2 regions of the Paenibacillus wuxiensis genome follow, and region 1 is predicted to be linked to the other one. Evidence: riboswitches for the same ligand, from Rfam matches in the RefSeq annotation. Region 1 holds a riboswitch; the other holds the start of a gene.
The links. Region 1 has a riboswitch for glycine ahead of ABN764_RS06355 (alanine/glycine:cation symporter family protein). Riboswitches for the same ligand answer to the same signal wherever they lie in the genome.
Positions count from the first base shown of each region.

Region 2: linked by a shared signal. The riboswitch ahead of gcvT (glycine cleavage system aminomethyltransferase GcvT) and the one ahead of ABN764_RS06355 (alanine/glycine:cation symporter family protein) in region 1 are both predicted to bind glycine.

Region 1 is NZ_JBEFZI010000002.1:676,830-687,166, reverse strand. Features, by position in the region: gene ABN764_RS06380 (DinB family protein) at 1-497, shown strand, start outside; gene ABN764_RS06375 (GNAT family N-acetyltransferase) at 610-1,461, shown strand; gene ABN764_RS06370 (BMQ_0737 family morphogenetic spore coat protein) at 1,606-5,040, shown strand; gene ABN764_RS06365 (aldo/keto reductase) at 5,228-6,205, shown strand; gene ABN764_RS06360 (pyridoxal phosphate-dependent decarboxylase family protein) at 6,466-7,923, shown strand; glycine riboswitch at 8,119-8,225, shown strand; gene ABN764_RS06355 (alanine/glycine:cation symporter family protein) at 8,374-9,714, shown strand; gene ABN764_RS06350 (sigma-70 family RNA polymerase sigma factor) at 9,876-10,337, shown strand, end outside.
Region 2 is NZ_JBEFZI010000006.1:131,364-141,700, forward strand. Features, by position in the region: gene ABN764_RS14735 (MerR family transcriptional regulator) at 187-567, shown strand; gene ABN764_RS14740 (VOC family protein) at 601-1,305, shown strand; gene ABN764_RS14745 (DUF5316 family protein) at 1,456-1,758, shown strand; gene ABN764_RS14750 (GNAT family N-acetyltransferase) at 1,879-2,472, opposite strand; gene murI (glutamate racemase) at 2,432-3,265, opposite strand; gene ABN764_RS14760 (SMI1/KNR4 family protein) at 3,804-4,394, opposite strand; gene gcvH (glycine cleavage system protein GcvH) at 4,623-5,015, opposite strand; glycine riboswitch at 5,209-5,317, opposite strand; glycine riboswitch at 5,481-5,575, shown strand; glycine riboswitch at 5,579-5,702, shown strand; gene gcvT (glycine cleavage system aminomethyltransferase GcvT) at 5,804-6,931, shown strand; gene gcvPA (aminomethyl-transferring glycine dehydrogenase subunit GcvPA) at 6,928-8,283, shown strand; gene gcvPB (aminomethyl-transferring glycine dehydrogenase subunit GcvPB) at 8,280-9,737, shown strand; gene ABN764_RS14785 (PASTA domain-containing protein) at 9,874-10,337, opposite strand, start outside.

The DNA.
Region 1 (10,337 bases):
TGACGTACGATACGGTATCGGTCATATGGGATACGATCCAAGAACGGTTCTATCAGATGGTGCAGGAACTGACTGATGATGAATTGAGTTATGGAGTGGGAAGTGCCACAATTGGCTACATGATCAGACACAATGCAGAGGTGGAATATTTATTCACAGAGTGGTACTTTGGCCAAGAGTTGCCTGCGGATGTGGAAATTCGAACGAGTCGAGGGCCGTCAGGCGATCCGAATCGATATACAAGCATACTTGACATGCTGCAGTTGATTCAACATTCGCAACATCATATTCGTCAAGCGATGTGTACGCTGCCTGAACAAGCATGGCATGTTCCGGTGAAGTCGCCAATGGGAACTATCACACCGCTACAAGCGGTTGGACGCCTGTTGTATCATACCAGTCTTCATGCAGGGCAAATTGCCTTCATACTTAAGCATACCAATCCCGCCTCCATCTCTGCGAGGCAGCAGAGGTCTGCCCCTGCAACTTTACATTGAGCCAACATGTAAGTTAGATTGAGCTACCTTGAAATCAACCTTTTGGTTGATTTCTTTTCTTTGTGTGGAGTAAGATATGTCCCGAGAGGAATGAACTGGAGGATGATGGCAAATGGTAAAGTATCTTGCATGTTCAAAAGTCGATATTTCAAACATTTATGAAGCGTTTACAGTTGGCTTTTCTGATTATATCGTGAATATGGAAATCTCCGAGGAGATGTTCAAGACTCGTTTCTTTGGCGTTGAAGGCAACCAGTTGGAGAATTCCTATATTGCGATGGATGGGGAACGCCCAGTCGGACTGATACTAGGCGGATTGAAGAGATATGAAGGCATACTAACGATGCGCTGTGGAGCACTTGCAATCCATCCTGATTATCGTGGAATCGGAGTGAGCTCAAAATTGTTCGAGCTACACAAGGCTAGAGCAGTGGAGTGCGGTTGTGGGCAGCTGTTCCTTGAAGTCATAGTTGGGAATGACAGGGCGATCCAATTCTATAAAAAGAAAGGCTACTCCAAAGTATACGATCTTAGCTATTTTACCTTGAATCATCCAGCTAGTATGCTGGGCAGAAATGTTGAGGGGCTTGAAATTAAGCCAATTCCGTTCGAATGTTTTGAGCAGCATGTACACAATTGGCGCATCCCGCATATCAATTGGCAGAATGATTTGGATTACATGAGGTTGTCTGACACCAATAATTATGCCGCAGCTTATGAAGGCGATAAGGTCATTGCAAGTTTATGTATGAATGATAGTGGCAAGGTTAGTTTTCTCTACGTAGATGTTGAATATCGAAATCAGGGGATTGCTGCCGATATGCTTATGACCATGATAAGAGAGAAGCAGCCAGAGCGAGTATCGGTTTCTTTTGCGAATAATCATTATCTAGAAGGTTTTGTATCTAAGCATGGATTCAATCGGAATGAGCTCGAGCAATATGAAATGTATTTGCATTTGTAAATAATTTTTCAGTTGTAATCAATGATTCCCCCTCATTTAGGGACTTGGATAGGTGGATAAGCCTACATATGGTCAATGAACTATCAGCATACGTACAGAATATAATGATCACACTATCATGTATGCTGTAAGGATGTGTAGACAATGCCATTCATATTGCGCTTCAGTACAATAACGAGAGGTGCGATTACCTTTACCGGGAACTCACTCGGAATTAGCCGCGCCTCCAGATTTTCAGCTGCTTGTACACCGGGTACGGCTGATGCGATCGGCTCCTTTATTATCAATGATCCGAACTCGGTGTGCGGCACTGTTCCGTCCAGTCCTGCTACTGGCGGGGGAACGACGAATATGTATATGATAAATTTCTCAACAAATTCGCTCGTCCTCCCTCCTGGAAGTACAGTTGTATACGCTGAATTGGTATGGGGCGGGACTTATTTGATCAATACACCGGGCGGCGAGGATTTATCGGCCCGTTTGAATGACCCGGTCAGATTCAGTACACCTGCAGGCATGTTCAATATTCCGCCAGAGACGTTCTTCAATTATGCCGTTAATATTCAAGGAGATTTAGGATATGTGCGTTCTGCCAACGTAACTGCACTTGTAGCAGGGGGCGGTGCCGGCACATACGGGGCTGGAAAAATCGTTGGAACACTGGTTCCGGATCCGAATACGACCAGTTTTGCCGGGTGGACACTTGGGGTTGTATACGTGAATCCTGCATTACCTTTCCGCAGCATGAATTTATATGTCGGGAACGTCCCGATTCAAGCCATATCTCCACCAGTCAATGAAATGATCGGGAATTTCCAAACTCCATCAACAGGCCCTATTACCGGCCGCCTGCTCGTTAGTGCGCAAGAAGGGGATGCGGAGATTACGGGTGATTTCGTACGATTCGGTCCCAATCTGGCCAGCCTTTCTACGATCCCGCAGCCGGCAGGGTTTACGAACAATTTCTTTCAATCACTAATTTACGATGATAACGGGAATATCAACCCGACTGCAACGTTTGGGGATCGCAATCCGATACCTGGGCAGCCGGGATCCAACATCATTGAGGGGAATCGCCAAGGATGGGATATTTCCAACGTAAGCATCTCCAACAGTCTCGTGAACGGGCAAACTTCAGCAGCGATTCAATTCGGAACGAATGGCGACGGATATACTGTCAATCTGCTGGCGATTCAAATTGACAATATTCCGCCGACGCTGCTGCTGGAGAAGACCTCTTTTCCTGATACAGTCACCGTTGGAGAAGAGATCGTATACACCATTGTCGTCAGCAACGATGGAGACTCCCCGCTTGTGAACACTGTACTTACTGACCCGCTACCAGCTGGTGTAACGTTTCAATCGGTTCAAACTACGCAAGGTTCGGCATCGTTTGCTGCTGGAACGGTTACCGTAGATATCGGGACGATCCCGGTTGGTCAAAGTGTTACCGTCAATATTACCGTGCTGGCAACAGCGGCTGGACTCATATCCAATACTGCTTCAGCCCAAGCGAATCAGACCGGCATCATTTCCTCAACCGCAGTCAATACCGTAAATCCTCTGCCGCCTCCAATTCTAGAAATTGAGAAGCTGGACTTTCCCCCAATCGTCGCCGTAAATTCAGAACTCGTTTATATTATATTTGTCTCCAATATTGGAGGGAGCACAGCGACCAATGTTGTTATGAATGATCCGCTACCGGCAGGAACCACCTTTGTATCCGCTGAATCGGATCAAGGGACGATTTCGTTCGATGGCACGACAATTACGAATGACATTGGTTCACTTGCTCCGGGAGAGACTGTGGTCATTTTTATCGTCGTCATCCCAACGGTCACAGGTACAGTCTTGAACACGGCAACGACGTTTTCAGATGAGACTACGCCACAATCCTCTACTACCGAAACTCTAGTTATTGAAGAGCCGATACTTGAGTTAATGATATCGAAATTTGCGGGACCGGATCCTGCAACTGTTGGTGACGAGCTCGTCTATACGATCGTTGTCTCCAACGAGACGACAGAATTATTAACCGGCGTGGAAGTGGTGGATGTGCTGCCGCCTGGTCTCGTCTTCGTTTCTGCTGAAACAACGCAGGGAACTGTAACCGAAGTGGCTGGCACCGTGACAGCATTGATTGGCGACCTTGATCCTGGTCAGTCTGAAATTATCACGATTACGGTTATTCCTACAGCTCCAGGCATCGTAACGAACACAGCAACAGCGTCTTCTGATCAAACGGCACCTGTATCATCCACGATCGATACAACCGTCAACGCGCTTCCTCCTGCTTTTTTAACCATTGAGAAGCTTGGCGAGCCGGATCTCGTAACCCTTGGGAATGAAGTCATCTTTCAAGTGACGGTGTGCAACATGGGAGAAACGGCGGCCACAAATGTGGTTGCGGTGGATACATTGCCTGCAGGCGTTGAAGTCACTGGTATCCAAGTATCTGAAGGCACATTCATGCAGGTTGGGCAAACGATCACAGCATCTTTCGGTGTCATTGCCCCTGGAACGTGCGCTATGATTACGATCGAAGCAATTACGACTATAACAGGAATATTAACGAACACAGCAGTGGTGACCGCTGGTAATGTTGAAGACCCTGAAACAGCAACCGCAAGCATTACGGTATTACAGCCGCTCGCCATTTCGAAGCAAGCATCAAGCAACCCTGTGCTTGTCGGCAGCCTGTTGCAATATACGATCAGTGTTGCAAATCTCGGAGAACTTCCACTGACGAATGTAATTGTACGTGATGTCATTCCTCCTACGGTTGAATTTGTCAGTGTTCAATCTGAAGGAGGCACTTGCTCTGTATCCGGGCAGACCGTTACTTGTCTCTTGGGCACATTGGAGGGTCAACAAGAACAGACGATTATCATTACAGTCATTCCTTTGTTAGAAGGGGTGGTTACCAACACGGCTACCGCTCAGGCGGATAATACGCCTCCTGTTACAGCTACGATTACGACGCTAGTTGTTCGTCCTTTAGAGTGCATTTCTGTCAGCAAACTGTTCGATTGGGTTGTCACTCGGAGTGATTTTATCGTGGAAGAGTCAATACCCGAAAACTGCAGGGCTTTCGTAGAACAAGCAATTGCTGGTGGTCGGCAAGTGCTCGTGAGCTGCAATGCAGTGCCAGCTGCGGGAGAATGCAGCATCACGGTTGTAAAGCGGCTGCCGCTGCCCATTATCGGATCGCAAGCAGCTATTGTACTGACCACGTGCTCTGCAGAAGTAACGATTACGTTAACAGATAGTGGAACAGGAGAAACATGCACGTTTACACTATTAGTCAAGAATAACGAGAAAGTATCACTCTGCTTACCGCTCCCATTAGATGAATCCAACATTATTTCTCAAATATTCGATATCCATTGTGCTGCACGAATTACTGACAGCTTAACGATTGAGTTGCAATTGGATTGGTGTTTGGAGCTTATCGTGAAATTTACAATTCCGCTGATGGTTGAAGCGACATTCTGTCAACCTAGGGCATTAATCCCGATACCGGAGTCATGCAGCATCAGCCTTCCATTGCAATGTCCGACGATTTTTCCATTCGTATAATTTGTCTTGTAATCCATAACAGATTCTGGAATCTATATTGTTGTTGAGAACTCATGCTTGCATGAGTTTTTCTTTTTGTGCGCGGAAGTGGAATCATAAGGCAGACACATATTTGATCGGATTCAGATCAAGGGGATAGCTTGTGATATAATTACTGCTAAATAAGGAAAGCAAGGAGTTGATCGTCATGCAATATCGTCGTCTTGGCAATAGTGGATTGAAGGTGTCTGTGCTTGGGTTAGGAACAAATGCTTTCGGTAAGCGGGCTGACAAGCAGGCTTCGACTCGAATTATTCATCAAGCGCTGGACTATGGCATTAACTTTATTGATACGGCTAATATTTATGCTGGTTCAGAATCAGAACGCATCATCGGTGAGGCGCTGACAGGCAATCGACACAATGTCGTGCTGACAACGAAGGCAGGATTAATTCGAGGACAGGGGCCGAACGAGCGCGGCTCATCTCGCTTTCATTTGCAGCAGGAATTAGACAATAGCTTGAAGCGGCTAAATACCGATTATATTGACCTGTATCAAATACATACATTTGATCCGCATACTCCACTTGAGGAGACGCTGCGGACGCTTGATGATATGATACGTTCAGGCAAGGTGCGGTATATCGGAGCGTCTAATTACGCTGCTTGGGAGCTGATGAAGGCGATTGGCATCAGTGAACGGCTTGGTCTGAATCGTTATGTGTCCATGCAAACCAGCTATTCACTAGCTGATCGAACGCCAGAACTGGAACTGGTTCCGCTATGTCAGGATCAAGGGGTGGGAATCATTCCATATTACCCGCTTGCAGGAGGAATTCTGACAGGGAAATATCGTGTGGGCGATCAGAAGCCAGCTGGCTCACGAGCAGATACGGATCCGAATTTCTACAAATTCTTCAATGAAGAACGGTTTGCGTTAAGTGAACAGGTGAGCGAATTGGCAGCGGATATCGGCTGCCGCCCAAGCTCGTTGTCATTAGCTTGGCTTATGCACCAGCCTTGTGTATCGACAGTCATTGTAGGAGCGACGAAGGTGGAGCAGTTAGAGGATAATATAACGAGTGTCAATGTCGAACTTAATGAAGAACAGTTGAACCGGTTGGATGAAATAAGCCGTCGATATCGTTATGGTGAACCTTTTGCCGTATACCGATTGCCTGAGTAAATGAGAAAGTAAGGAAGCAATAGGCACCGCCTCTAGGTAATAGGGGCGGTTTTTTTGAGTTGAGATTTCGAAATCTTGCGCTCATATTATAAATACGATGTAACTGGAAGGACGGTATGTATAATAGGGGGAGAAATGGCCTGACCTCATAGCGGGTTAATAAACTGTACCTGTTCAATTGTCGTCTTGGTCGGTAAGCTATTATTCAATTGGAACATCTTTCTTGAATTGAACAGTGGAAGGGAGTTGCTGGAATCTGTATGCTTAGACAGAATCCGATCTTGGATCTATCAACTGAGGAACAGTATATGCTAGGCTCATATACGTTAGAGAAAATCAGTCAGTATCTATCATACACCGACGAGGTAGTAGTTGCCCCTGAATTAATCCCGTCAGAAATCGTGCAGTATGCGGAGCAAATTGACTTTGCTGCTCCTGTCAAGCCTCAAACTGCGGTTCAGCATGTTATAGAAGGACTGCGTCGATATCAAGTGCACACAGCACACCCAGGATATTATGGCTTATACAATCCCCGCCCGAACTTTATGGGGATTATGGCAGACACGATAACAGCAGCGTTTAACCCCCAGCTTGCTGCATGGAGTCATGCGCCGCTCGCGGTAGAGATTGAGAATTACGTACTGCGTGAGCTCGCCGTTCAATTTGGTTACCCGCATGATGTTGCTGATGGAACCTTCACGACTGGGGGAGCGGAAGCTAATTTGACGGCTGTCTTAACGGCCCTATCTTATCATTTTCCAAAGTATGCAATAGACGGATTAGCAGCTCTGGAGAAGCGACCCATTCTGTATGCTTCTGAAGAAAGTCATCATTCATTGGTGAAGGCGGCTCGATCCTGTGGGCTTGGAACGAATTCAATTCGCTCCATTCGTACGAACGATTCCTTGCAAATGGATATAGATGCGTTATCAGAACAAATACGTATAGACCGCGCGCAGGGTTTTGCCCCATTTCTTATTATTGCTACAGCGGGAACGACGGGAGCCGGTGCAATTGATCCCTTAATGGACATCGCAGCAATAGCGGAGCATGAACAGATGTGGCTTCATGTGGATGCTGCTTATGGCGGTGCAATCGTATTGGATTCCGAGCTGTCCTCCCATATAGATGGTATCCAGCAAGCAGATTCAATCGCGTTTGATGCTCATAAGTGGCTGTCCGTTCCAATGGGGGCGGGCATGTACTTCACACGTCATTCACATATATTGCATGAAACCTTCCGTATAACGGCAGATTATATGCCGAAGGAGGGTGAGGAGCTGCCTACGATTGATCCATATACGCATTCTATTCAATGGTCACGGAGATTTATAGGATTGAAGCTGTATTTATCCCTGGCTACTGCGGGGTGGGAAGGATATCGAGCTGTCTTGCGACATCAAGTTGAAATGGGCAAGCTATTCCGAGAAGAATTAATGCGATCTGGCTGGACAGTTGCCAATGATACCGTGCTGCCTGTCATTTGCTTTCTTGATCAAGAAGCATGGACACGAAACGACCAGGACTTCGCTCAATTTGTGCATCAACAAGTATTAAGCACAGGGAAAGTGTGGCTATCCGTATTTACCATTCATGGTGTACCAACGCTGCGTGCATGCTTTACCAATTACGATACGAATGTGCAGAATGTGAGTGAACTCATTCATTTATTAAATGAGGCCAGATCCCTATATTACAGTCACCAAGCACATGTGTGATAGATGGTATGGGATAAATTACAATGCAATGGATCATTGCACAATGATAGTGTGTCTACTATAATGTTACCTACAACTTTATAACTGGATGAAGTTTGCGGGAGATAGACGAATCGTCTAGCCGAAGGGGTAAGCTCTCAGGCGCTTAGGCATATCGAACCTTGAGCTCGAATACGTATAAGCAGGACCGTAAATGGACAGGACTCTGGAGAGACTCCATGATTGGGGCACCGAAGGGGCAAGACGAATTTGATTCTCGTGGATTCGTTAAAACTCTCAGGTAAAAGGACAGGGATGCAGAAGCGTAGAAAAATCGTAAGTCATTGGTATGATGATCTTATTTAGGTATGTCACTTACGTCAGGTTGTTTATTCTGCACACATGTCCCCAGGGTCAAATCATTCGATTTGACTCTTTTTATTATTCACAAAGAGGGGAACTGATTTGGCAATGATGGAACAATGGTTAGACAAATTGAACAGCATGGTATGGGGAGCACCGCTTCTTATCTTATTAGTAGGAACGGGAATCTTATTAACGATCCGCTTGGGTGGACTACAGTTGTTCCGCCTGCCGCTCGCCTTGAAGTTAATATTCAAGTCGAAGAACGAGGGAGAAGGAGATGTATCCAGCTTCGGTGCATTAGCTACTGCGCTGGCGGCGACAATTGGAACTGGTAATATCGTGGGGGTTGCTACTGCAATTAAGGTGGGTGGACCCGGTGCGTTATTCTGGATGTGGGTTGCTGCATTCTTCGGTATGGCTACTAAATATGCGGAGGGATTGCTTGCTGTCAAGTATCGCAACATTGATGACAATGGACAAGTGCTAGGTGGCCCAATGTATTATATTGAGAAGGGGCTTGGCATGAAATTCAAGCCGCTTGCTGTATTCTTCGCGATTAGCGGGGTGTTGGTTGCCTTACTTGGAATAGGTACATTTCCGCAAATTAATGCGATCGTCACATCTACAGAAGCAAGCCTTGGAGTGCCTGCAGTAGTCACTGCGGCAATCGTCACTATCGTGACCGCACTTGTTACAATTGGCGGGATTCAGAGTATATCGCATGTGACGACGACAATCGTCCCTGTCATGGCTATTATCTATTTTATCGCAAGCTTTGTGGTGCTTATTGCATTTGCGGATCAGATACCTCACGCACTGTCGTTGATTTTCCATGGCGCGTTCAATGTAACAGCAGCAGGAGGCGGCTTCTTGGGAGCAACGGTTATGATGGCGATCCGCAACGGAATTGCAAGAGGTGTATTCTCCAATGAATCAGGTCTCGGAAGCGCACCGATTGCGGCCGCGGCTGCGAAGGTGAAATGGCCGGCTGAGCAAGGACTCATATCAATGACTGGAACATTCATTGATACGATCATCGTCTGCTCGCTTACAGGATTAACATTGATTGTAACTGGTGTATGGAATGGCCCAATGGAAGGAGCGGCCATGACACAGGCAGCATTTGATGCTGCGCTGCCATACGGTTCCCTCATTCTTATGTTTTGCTTGATTTTATTTGCATTCACGACGATTCTTGGCTGGAACTATTACGGCGAACGGTGCATGGTTTATTTATTCGGTGTCAAATCGATTCTGCCGTACCGCCTTATGTTCATTGCGATCATTGGCTTTGGGGCATTTATCAAGCTGGATATGATATGGAAGCTTGCTGATATTGTAAATGGATTAATGGCGCTGCCGAACTTAGTTGCACTGCTCGGTTTGTCTGGAGTCGTCGTGTCTGAGACTCGTCTATATTGGAAGCATAGGGAATCCGAAAAATAAATAGAAGCAGGAAGCGATTCCTGTTCTTAAGTAAACTGCCAAATGCATGAAAGTGAACATTTGGCAGTTTTTTTGCGTTTAATGAAACCTTTTGCCTATCTTGTGCATCTAATTGACAGTTTGATTCGCGTGTATGGGGTAAAGAAGGGAGTAGAAACGGCTTGCATAGCGATATAGAGACAGAAGTGAGATTGGCTAAGGAAGGTAACAAAGAAGCGTTTATTCGACTCATCAAGCAGCATGAAGCCCAAATGTTCAACATGGCCAGGTCAATCGTCAGAAGGGATGAGGATTGTGCAGATGCGATGCAGGAGACTGTGCTCAAGGCTTATCGCGCACTGACCAACCTAAATCATCATGCCTATTTTAAGACTTGGCTCTTTCGGATATTGATCAATGAATGCAATATGATATTGCGGAAGCAGGCTCGCATCATCATGCTGGCTGAACTCCCAGAAGTTGGTGTAGCCACGGCAGAATACAGTGATCATCTTGATTTGCGTCAGGCGATCTATCGGCTTGAGGAAGTATCTCGCAATATTGTTATTTTGTTTTATTTTCAGGATTTGCCTATGCATCAGATCGCCGAGATGATGGATATGTCCGTGGGTGCGGTGAAGACA
Region 2 (10,337 bases), on a different contig from region 1:
GAAATCAACACACCATACACTTTTCAAATCTGATAATGTAAAAACCATTCTTTTCTACCTCACTGGTTCCTACTCTTACATTTCCTGCTCGCTCATAGAAATGTTGATTATTACGTATTGACCTTCACATCATGTCATCCTTTACACTATGTTTGTGGCCGCATTATGAAGGAGTTGGTACCAACAATGCATATTCGTGAATTATCTAAGCTTACAGGAGTCAGTCTTCGTTCGCTGCGTTATTACGAGCAGAAGCATCTGCTGTCCCCCGCTCGTTCAGAGAATGGGTATCGCATATACGAAGACATCGATGTCCAGCGCGTTCAGCTGATCCAGTTATTCTTGAAGCTTGGAGTTAGCACTGATGAGATAGCACGCCTGATTCAGAACTGTGAAGGGTTGCCAGGGCGTAACAGCAATAATAGCAATCATCAAGCTGAATGCGCTGCAGCGTTTTATGAAGAACGACTTCAGGAGATAAGAGAACAGATTCAATTATTACGAGAAGCAGAGCTGCAACTAGAAAAACTAGTTACTCATTGGAAGCAACATATAACAGAGGATTAATATTGTAATTTGAGAAGAAACGAGGGATTTCCTATGCTGTTTTTGGATCATGTTACACTTGCAGTTCCTAATTTGTCTCAAGCCGTCCATCTTATTCAAGAGACTACCGGCATTATATTTTCGAAGCAAGTCATTCCGTTCCCAGGAACAATTGGGCAGGTTGCCTATTTAAGAGAGGGATTTATTGAACTCATCGCCTTAGAGGATTTAGAAGAAGCACAGAAGACGCCATTGGGCTCAGCATTCGCTGCATTTTCCTCTCAGCGTGCAGGGATTTTCGGAGTCGCATTAGAAGTAACAGGGGGGTTGTCTTCATTTATTGAACCTGCAAGAAGTCTAGGAATACCTTATATAGGACCTAACCATCAATTCGCTCCATTAGAAGACGGAACCAGCATCTCTTTTCAGACGGCCTACATTGGACCACACATGCCGTGGTTAATCGAGTACGAGCAATCGCGTGTCTGGCCTAGTGCATATACATTGACTGGAGTCGAAATTCAAACAACGAATATTGAAGAGGATCTAACTGTGTATTCCAGCGCCTACCAGCTGCAAGCATCCATTGCAACAGATTCCGGCAGCCTGGATCGGATATTCTTGCTTGATCGTGGTTGGCTATCACTTCATCATACCGATACAAATGAAACATCAGGGTTTAACGCAGTTGTTTTGAAGAAGGATAGCGATACATTCCGTATTCTGTGTACACCTCAGGGTTTACAAGTAACTTCGTAAGGATGCTGGCTTCATAAGTCTCCTTGTTCGCCATCATAAATTCAATACTCGTTTATTTGATTGATTTTATTCGAATTTATTTTGATCTAACTTTCACATAGGTTGAATTTGGTGTATGATGGCTAATAGTGGAATTCAAGGAGGTATGATATGATCTTACGACGTCTTGCAATTGGGCTCGTTTTCATTGTACTTTCAGTATTGTATGTGTACATTTGGCAAAATGGAGATCTCCGCTCCTTATTCAACATCAATTGCTATTTAGGTTTAGGGTTGTGGGTAGTCGGTTCCCTTTTCTCGGGTCTATTCACGGATGATACGAAGCTTAAATTTAATATGGGCCATATTCCGGAAGAAGACCATCGAAGAAATATTAAATTCAGCGGTACGATGTTTTTAATTGGGCTGCCGAGTATTGTAACATCCATCATTATCTTTACTTTTGTCCTATAAGCGAGCGGCATAATCATCATATAAGAAGAGAGGATGTTAGCCCCATCTACTTGGCGGGCACATCCTCTCTTTGTATTATAGATACATAACTGTGAATTGAACGATTGAATAGCGGTATAACTACACATACACCTGGTGCAAATATTGCTCGAGCCTCTCCTTCACCTGTGGCCATTCCTCATCAACTATGCTGTACACATTCGAGTCGCGAATATACCCGTCTTCCATCACCCGATGTCGGCGCAATTTCCCTTCGTATACGGCTCCTAACCGCTGAATGGCGCGATTCGAGCGCTCATTGCGCACATCTGCCGTCAGCTGAACACGAATCGTATGCAGCTGTTCAAAGCAATATTGCAGCAGCAAATACTTGCACTCTGTATTGATGCGAGTACGCCATACAGAAGGGTGATACCATGTGCCGCCAATCTCGGCATATCGATGCAAGGCAGACATATTCATTATTCTCGTCGCGCCAATAATTCGCTCTGTAAGCTGATCAATGACAACGAATGGATACTCAGTCCCCTTCTCGCGGTTCAGAACAGCATCATGAATCACTCGTTCTGCATCCGTAAGACTGCGGATGGTGCGCGGCAAGTAGTGCCAAATATCAGGATGAGATGCTGCTTCATATAAATCTTCCTTATGTTCAGGAAGCATCGGGATCAGCCTAGCACTGCTCCCCGCCAGCTCGAACAATTGATTGTTCATTCGTATCCATTCCCCCGAAGGTCTGATAGGTATAGAGTGCAGTCTGTAACTTGTCTATGTATTGCTGCTCATGACTTGAACACATAAATTGAATTGAAGGGCGAACTGACGTATCCGATGACTGCTTCAGCTGGTTTTCCTGCATTACTTGTGCTAGACGCTGCACGGTGCCATGGCTGCCGTCTATAAGCTGGATATGAGCAGGGATAATGTCTCTCAATATGTGCTTGTAATAGGGATAATGCGTACATCCTAACACAATCGTTCCATACTGATTCAAATCCAATCCAGCAAGCTTATGCACGAAGTAGTCTCCTATCACTCCCTTATCAAAGTTTAACTGCTCGCAATACTCTACCAATTCCGGCAAGGGAATCGAATCCACAATATGTTCTTCGTCAATTCGACTGACTAATGTATGGTATTTGTTCTGACTTAAGGTTAACGCTGTCGCGAATACAAGCACACGCTTGCCATTGTCGCGGTTCATTTCCACGGCAGGCTTGACTGCTGGCTCCATCCCGATGATCGGAATGTCGTACTTCCGTCTTAGTTCTGACGCTGCGATGCTTGTCGCTGTATTGCACGCAATAACAAGCGCCTTCACATTGTGCTGCATGATGTCTTCCACAGCTGAATGTACATGGCGCATTACTTCGGATTGAGATTTCGTCCCATATGGAACATGCAGCGTATCTGCATAAAATAAATATTGTTCATGCGGCATCTGCTTCATAGCCTCAGCCAACACGGTTATTCCACCGATTCCAGAATCAAAAAAAGCGATTGTCATTCCATTCACCTAGCATTCTTATTAACATTGCAACATCTAGTTGTCGATGCTTATATTGTACTCCTTTTCGGCGGTGAATCCTATCGAAAATTTGTCGCATGGTGTCAGTAGAAAATAAATTGCTTGACTAAGTGTCTTTAATCAAAATTGTCATCGTGGAAGGCTGCAGCATGTAAACAACCGTTTCTATAAAAGATGTACGTGTTCGCCATATTCATGAATAGTACTTTTATACCTAAACACCAACGGCAGGGTTATACGAAACAAACTGCCACTCATTTTACTGCAAGGAGCGGTCGCGTAAAACCAGTGTGAGTGCGATGAAGCCGTGGGCGGACAGAAGCTGTAGCTACACAGAAATAATTAAATCAGGAGGGTTCTGTGCCAATGCCGAACACTCCTGAAAATGTTTTAGGCTGTGTAAAAACGCAAGTCAGTAAAATTTGTTGTAATATATTCAAACTGCAAACGGTAAATTGATTGACATTCGCCAGAAAATCGAAACGTTTTTGTAACCATCAGACTTAGAGGTTATTTTTCATAGACATTCTTCATACCAATCATCTTCAAGATTTTGAATAGTATCTTGTAAAAGTTCTGAAAATGTTGGAGCTATAAAATAAACAAAATCAGGGTCATGTACATAAAAGATAACTTGCCCAACTGTACCATGTTCTGTCGGGTCGAAGTCTAACATTAGATACAATGACCCTCCTACAACCTGTGCAAAAGGAAACCACTGCTTGTTAAATAAATATGGCTTAATACGAGAATCAAGCTTACTAATTTCTTCATCGCTGTAATATTCACTCATTAAATGATCGCGATCGCAGAAAAATTTCTTGGTATCTCTAATATCGTCTAAGGAAAGAAATGTAAATGGAATACAACTATCTTTATATGAAGTATACAAAAGATTAAGCGGATAGCCGCTGCCATCCTTAAGTTTATAAAACGCCTTAAAATCCGTTGGTAATGAAATACTAAAATCTCTTTCAAAATCGTCAAATTGTTTATCTGTTACTCCGGTTATCTTCTTGTACTCTTCAAAATACTCAATATCTTCGTCAACAACTTTCCCAGCTAATAAACCCTCTATTGTTTTACGTAATTCATCTATTAGGGACACCTTACTTACCTCCAAATATAACTATCCTTCGCAAGGAACCTATTATTCCACGAATACACCCAGTCTACTTTTACGATTCTACAAGTTGATGAAGAAACCCTTAGAACCTCAATCAGAGCTCAGTCTAGAACTTTATTTTCTTGTGACACATGGCAAATGAAAAAACCTGCTGCACCAGCATGATACCAGTTCAGCAGGTTCTTAGTTCTCAACCTATTGTTCCTTCAACTATTCATCTATCAGCTTCGTGTACTGCTCTGCATTCAGCAAGTGCTTCACAGCTTCCTCAACGCTGCCTTCTACTTCAACTTCTGCAATCCATCCATCTTCGTAGGGGCTGCTGTTCACAAGCTCTGGCGACGCTTCCAATCCATCATTGACCTTCGTAATTGTCCCGGATACCGGACAGTACAACTCAGATACGGTCTTCACCGATTCAATTGATCCCATGCTGTCCCCTGCGGACAAACTGGTTCCTACTGGCGGAAATTCAATGAATACGATGTCTCCCAGCTGGGATTGTGCATGATCTGTAATGCCAACCCGTACCGTATTGCCTTCTATGGCAACTACCCATTCATGCTCTTCACTATACAACAATCCATTCTTCACTTCGCTCATGTCAACGCCCCATTTCATTCATAATGTCATTCATCAGGCCGTCTATCCAATCGAGATCGTAAAAATGGACAGGAAGCGGCCTTGTCGCCTTGTTCTCTGTCCTCGGTACCTGAGAGTTCCCGTTCCTCCACAGCCACAACTGCGGTTGAACTTACCCCTTTGGCGGCATAGAAAATGCACTCTCCAGAGCTGCGTCAGAATGGCGGTTATGGAACCTGAGAGATTCATTGCCAATCGGCGGCTGGCAACTTGCTCCTTCGGTGTTGACAATCGCAATTGTCAAACTCTCCCGACCTTCCTCGTTCGCGAATTACGATTAAACTGGGTAATTATAACACCATTAGATTATTGCAAGATATGCATGATTGTCAATACGACAAGCTATGAAATCAGTTGTGAAGAAAATATCAATTGACAAAGTGTGGAAAGCTCAACTAATGTAGAGATGACAGCTGAAAATGGCGAATGATGGTAAAGGGAGAGACTGCTGAGACATAGCGGCGCCGAAGGAGTAAGCCTGAATAGGTGAATCTCTCAGGCAAAAGGACTTTTACCGGACGCACCTCTGGAGAGCACTGCTATTCATGAAAACGAATACAGTCACCCAAGGGGAAAGTCGATGGTAGACTCGCAAACAAACAATTTGTTTGCGACAATCGGCGACACTCTCAGGTACAAAGGACAGAGCGAGAGAATGAGAGGATGCGATGCATCCACTTTTCTTTCGGCTGTCCTTTTTATGTTCGTATACCGATAATTAGTCCAAATACGCGTATCGAGGTGAATTCATGAGTCAATTGAAGAGAACGCCAATATTTGATCAATACTCTGCTTATCCGGGTGCACGCTGCATTGACTTCGGCGGCTGGGAGCTCCCTGTTCAATTTATCGGCATTCAGCGAGAGCATGAAGCAGTTCGTACACATGCAGGTCTATTCGATGTCTCCCACATGGGTGAATTTATCGTAAGCGGCCCTGCCTCCCTGACATTTCTTCAACAGATGACAACAAATGATGTATCGCGGCTCGAGGATGGCAAAGCACAATATACGCTGATGTGCTACCCTGACGGAGGAGTTGTCGATGATATTCTCATTTATCAGATGAAGAGCGACCGTTACATGCTCGTCGTTAATGCCTCCAACATCGATAAAGACTACGCATGGCTGCAGAAGCACCTGATTCATGGCGTTACCTTGACCAATGTATCGAATCGCACAGCATTGCTTGCCCTTCAAGGGCCGAATGCCCAAGCTATTCTTGCTGCGGTAACTGAGGCACCTATTGATTCGCTCGCTCCATTCCATTTCCTATCGGATGCACAAGTCTGCGGCGTATCAACATTGCTGTCTCGCTCAGGCTATACCGGTGAAGATGGCTTCGAACTCTACTTGTCCGCAGAGGATGCAGCACACGTATGGAATGAGCTGATTCGCGCGGGCGAACCGTTCGGCTTGCTCCCAGCAGGGCTTGGTGCTAGAGACACCTTGCGCTTCGAGGCACGTCTGCCCCTCTATGGACAAGAAATTACAGCCGATATCTCGCCGCTTGAGGCAGGACTAGCACGATTCGTCAAGCTGGATAAGGGCGACTTCATCGGCCGTGTAGCATTAACGAAGCAGAAGACCGATGGACCGGCACGAAAGCTGGTCGGCATCGAGATGATCGACAAAGGCATTCCTCGCTCCCATTATCCAGTGCTTGCAGATGGGCGCGTGATCGGAGAAGTTACAACAGGAACACAGTCGCCGACATTAAAACGCAATCTAGGGCTGGCCTTGATTGAATCCGCATTCTCTGAATTGGATACAGAAATTCTTGTCGAAATTCGCGGCAAGCAGTTGAAAGCCCGCGTCGTCTCGACTCCATTTTATAAACGAATCCCGACCCCTGCCAAAGGAGCGAATCCATCATGAAGCATCGTTACATTCCAGTGACGGAACAAGATCAGGCTGACATGCTGCAGCAGATCGGCATCACTTCCATTGACGAGCTATTCCGCGATATCCCAGCCTCCATTCGTTACAATGGAGTACTGCCAATGTCTAAACCATTAGATGAAGCAGCCATGATGAAGCATATGAAGGAATTGGCCTCCCGCAATGCTAATAGTGAGAGCCATACCAGCTTCCTTGGTGCTGGCATATACGATCATCATATCCCTGTAGTCATCCAGCATCTAGTCTCTAGATCAGAGTTCTATACCGCCTATACACCCTATCAGCCTGAAATCAGTCAGGGTGAATTGCAAGCAATCTTTGAATTTCAATCCTATATATGCGAGTTGACTGGTATGGCTGTTGCCAATGCCAGCATGTATGATGGCGCTACTGCACTTGCAGAAGCTGGAGCACTGGCGGTTGGCGCAACGAAGCGCAAGCAGCTTGTCATCTCGAGCACTGTCCATCCAGAAGCGAGACAGATTGTTCGCACAATGGCTCGAGGACTTAATGTTGAAGTGGTCGAGATTGGATATCAAGACGGGGTGACTGACCTTGCTCAGCTGGAGCGTGCTGTCACGGACGAGACTGCTGCCGTACTGATTCAGTCCCCTAACTTCTTCGGATGCATTGAAGATGTGCGCGCCATTGAACCTATTGCACATGCAAATAAAGGTCTGCTCATCATGAGTACAAATCCACTGAGTCTTGCTATGTTGGAGAGTCCTGGCAAACTAGGTGTAGATGTATGTGTTGGAGATGCCCAGCCGCTTGGCATTGCAGCATCTTACGGCGGTCCTACATGCGGTTTCTTTGCCGTTGCAGAGCCCTATATGCGCCGCATCCCTGGCAGAATTGTCGGCTTGACCAAGGATCTGGATGGCAAGCGTGGATTTGTTCTTACACTCCAAGCGAGAGAACAGCATATCCGTCGTGAAAAGGCGACATCCAACATCTGCTCGAACCAAGCACTTCTTGCTCTTGCTGCTTCCGTCTATATGTCCGTCATGGGCAAGATGGGAATGCAAGAGGTATCGAAGCTCAATATACAGAAGTCTCATTATGCAGCTGCTTATATCAATAACAAGCCCAATCTGGGATTAGCGTTCCAGGCGCCTTATTTCAATGAATTCGTACTTCGTCTCCCGCAAGATACTGACATGGATCGATTGCAGTCTCTGCTCCTGGACAACGGATTCATTGGCGGCTTGGATCTTGGCCGCTTCTATCCTGAACTGGAAGGACATATGCTCATTGCGGTCACGGAGAAAAAATCCAAATCAGACATCGAACAATTTATTGACCTGCTGGAGGTGAGCTGCGTATGAAACCGGAACAAGCACTAATATTTGAATTGAGTCATCCTGGGCGTATTGCCTATTCCTTACCTGAATGTGATGTTCCAGAAATCGAGATTCAAGAGCTTGTCCCAACTTCGATGCTGCGCAGTCAAGAGGCCGAGCTGCCTGAAGTGTATGAGGTTGATGTGATTCGACATTATACCGCCTTATCACGCCGCAACTTCGGCGTAGATAATGGTTTCTACCCACTCGGCTCTTGTACGATGAAATATAATCCGAAAATTAACGAGGATGCAGCAAGGCTGACAGGTCTCGCAGCAATCCATCCTTATCAGCCTACAAGCACGGTGCAAGGGGCTCTAGAGCTGCTGTACACGCTGCAAGAGGATCTAGCTGCCTTGACTGGTATGGATAAAGTCACGCTTCAGCCTGCGGCAGGCGCGCATGGAGAATGGACGGGGTTGATGATGATCCGGGCTTACCATGAGAGCCGCGGCGAGCAGCGGACGAAAGTAATCGTTCCTGATTCCTCTCATGGCACGAACCCCGCTAGTGCAACTGTAGCTGGCTTAGATACGATTACAATACCGTCTAACGAACAAGGATTCGTTGATCTGGAAGCACTCAGAGCCGCTGTTGGATCTGATACGGCAGCATTGATGCTCACGAACCCGAGCACGCTCGGATTGTTCGAAGAGCATATTGTCGAGATCGCGAGCATTGTTCATGAAGCTGGCGGATTGCTCTATTATGATGGCGCTAACTCCAATGCCATTATGGGTATTACGCGTCCTGGGGATATGGGCTTTGATGTTGTCCATTTGAATTTGCACAAGACGATGAGTACGCCTCATGGCGGCGGCGGCCCTGGTGCTGGCCCTGTTGGCGTGAAGAGCAAGCTGATTCCATTCCTCCCTTCCCCTACGGTGATGAAGCATGAGGATGGTTCATATGAATTCGATCAAGGCTCTCCGCTGTCCATTGGACGAGTCAAGGCCTATAACGGTAACTTCGGTATCCTCTTGCGCGCCTATGTATATATTCGCACTTACGGTCCAGAAGGGCTGCGCCGTGTATCTGAATGCGCGGTACTGAATGCCAACTACATGATGCACCGTCTGGCGCCTTATTACGATATTCCATATCCAGGCGTATGCAAGCATGAGTTTGTGATGTCAGGCAAAGGGTTGAAGCAGTACGGCGTGCGGACGCTGGATGTTGCCAAACGCCTTCTTGACTTCGGCTTCCATCCGCCAACCATCTACTTCCCGCTCAATGTCGAGGAGTGTATGATGATCGAGCCTACGGAAACAGAGAGCAAGCAGACGCTGGATCGCTTCATCGATGTGATGATCCAGATCGCACAGGAAGCGAAGGAACAGCCTGAACTGCTGCTGAATGCACCGCATTATACGGATGTGAAGCGATTGGATGAAACCCAGGCCGCACGGAAGCCTGTATTGAACTGTGCTTGTAATTAATTTGTAATAAGCAGCAACATGCAAAATGCCCCGAGCGCCTACCGACAATTCGGTTACGGCACTCGGGGCATTTCATTATTGGACGAATTGTAACTTACCTTCAGTCCTTCAGTATTACAACTTTAGATTGCTTTAATTATTTCTTCGCTCGGCTAACATAGAATTTAATCTTGTCACCCTTCTTCGCAGCTCCACCAGCAGGAACCTCTTGCTTAAATACTTTCCCTGCTTCCTGTTCATCCGAGTTCTCGAGAACATACTCATATTTCAAGCCGCTTGCAAGAACCTGCTTCTCCGCTTCTTCCTTCGACAACCCCACTAAGTTAGGAACAGCAATCTCACCAGACTTCGGCGGTTCCGTCGTTGTATTCGTGTTCGGATCCGGCTGCTGGCCATCAGGCAGCTGACCGTCTGGTGGCGTTGTCGTGTCTGGCGTTGTCCCTGTCTGACCATCATGAGCGCCGATATTCGTCGTTCCAGAATCTGTTGTATGATCGTCAGGTTTCTTCTCTGGCGTCGTAGGCGGAGTTACACTCGTATTGTTCGAGTTGGAATCCCTATTACGGTCACGGTCACGCTCTGTCGACTTCCGATCCGCAT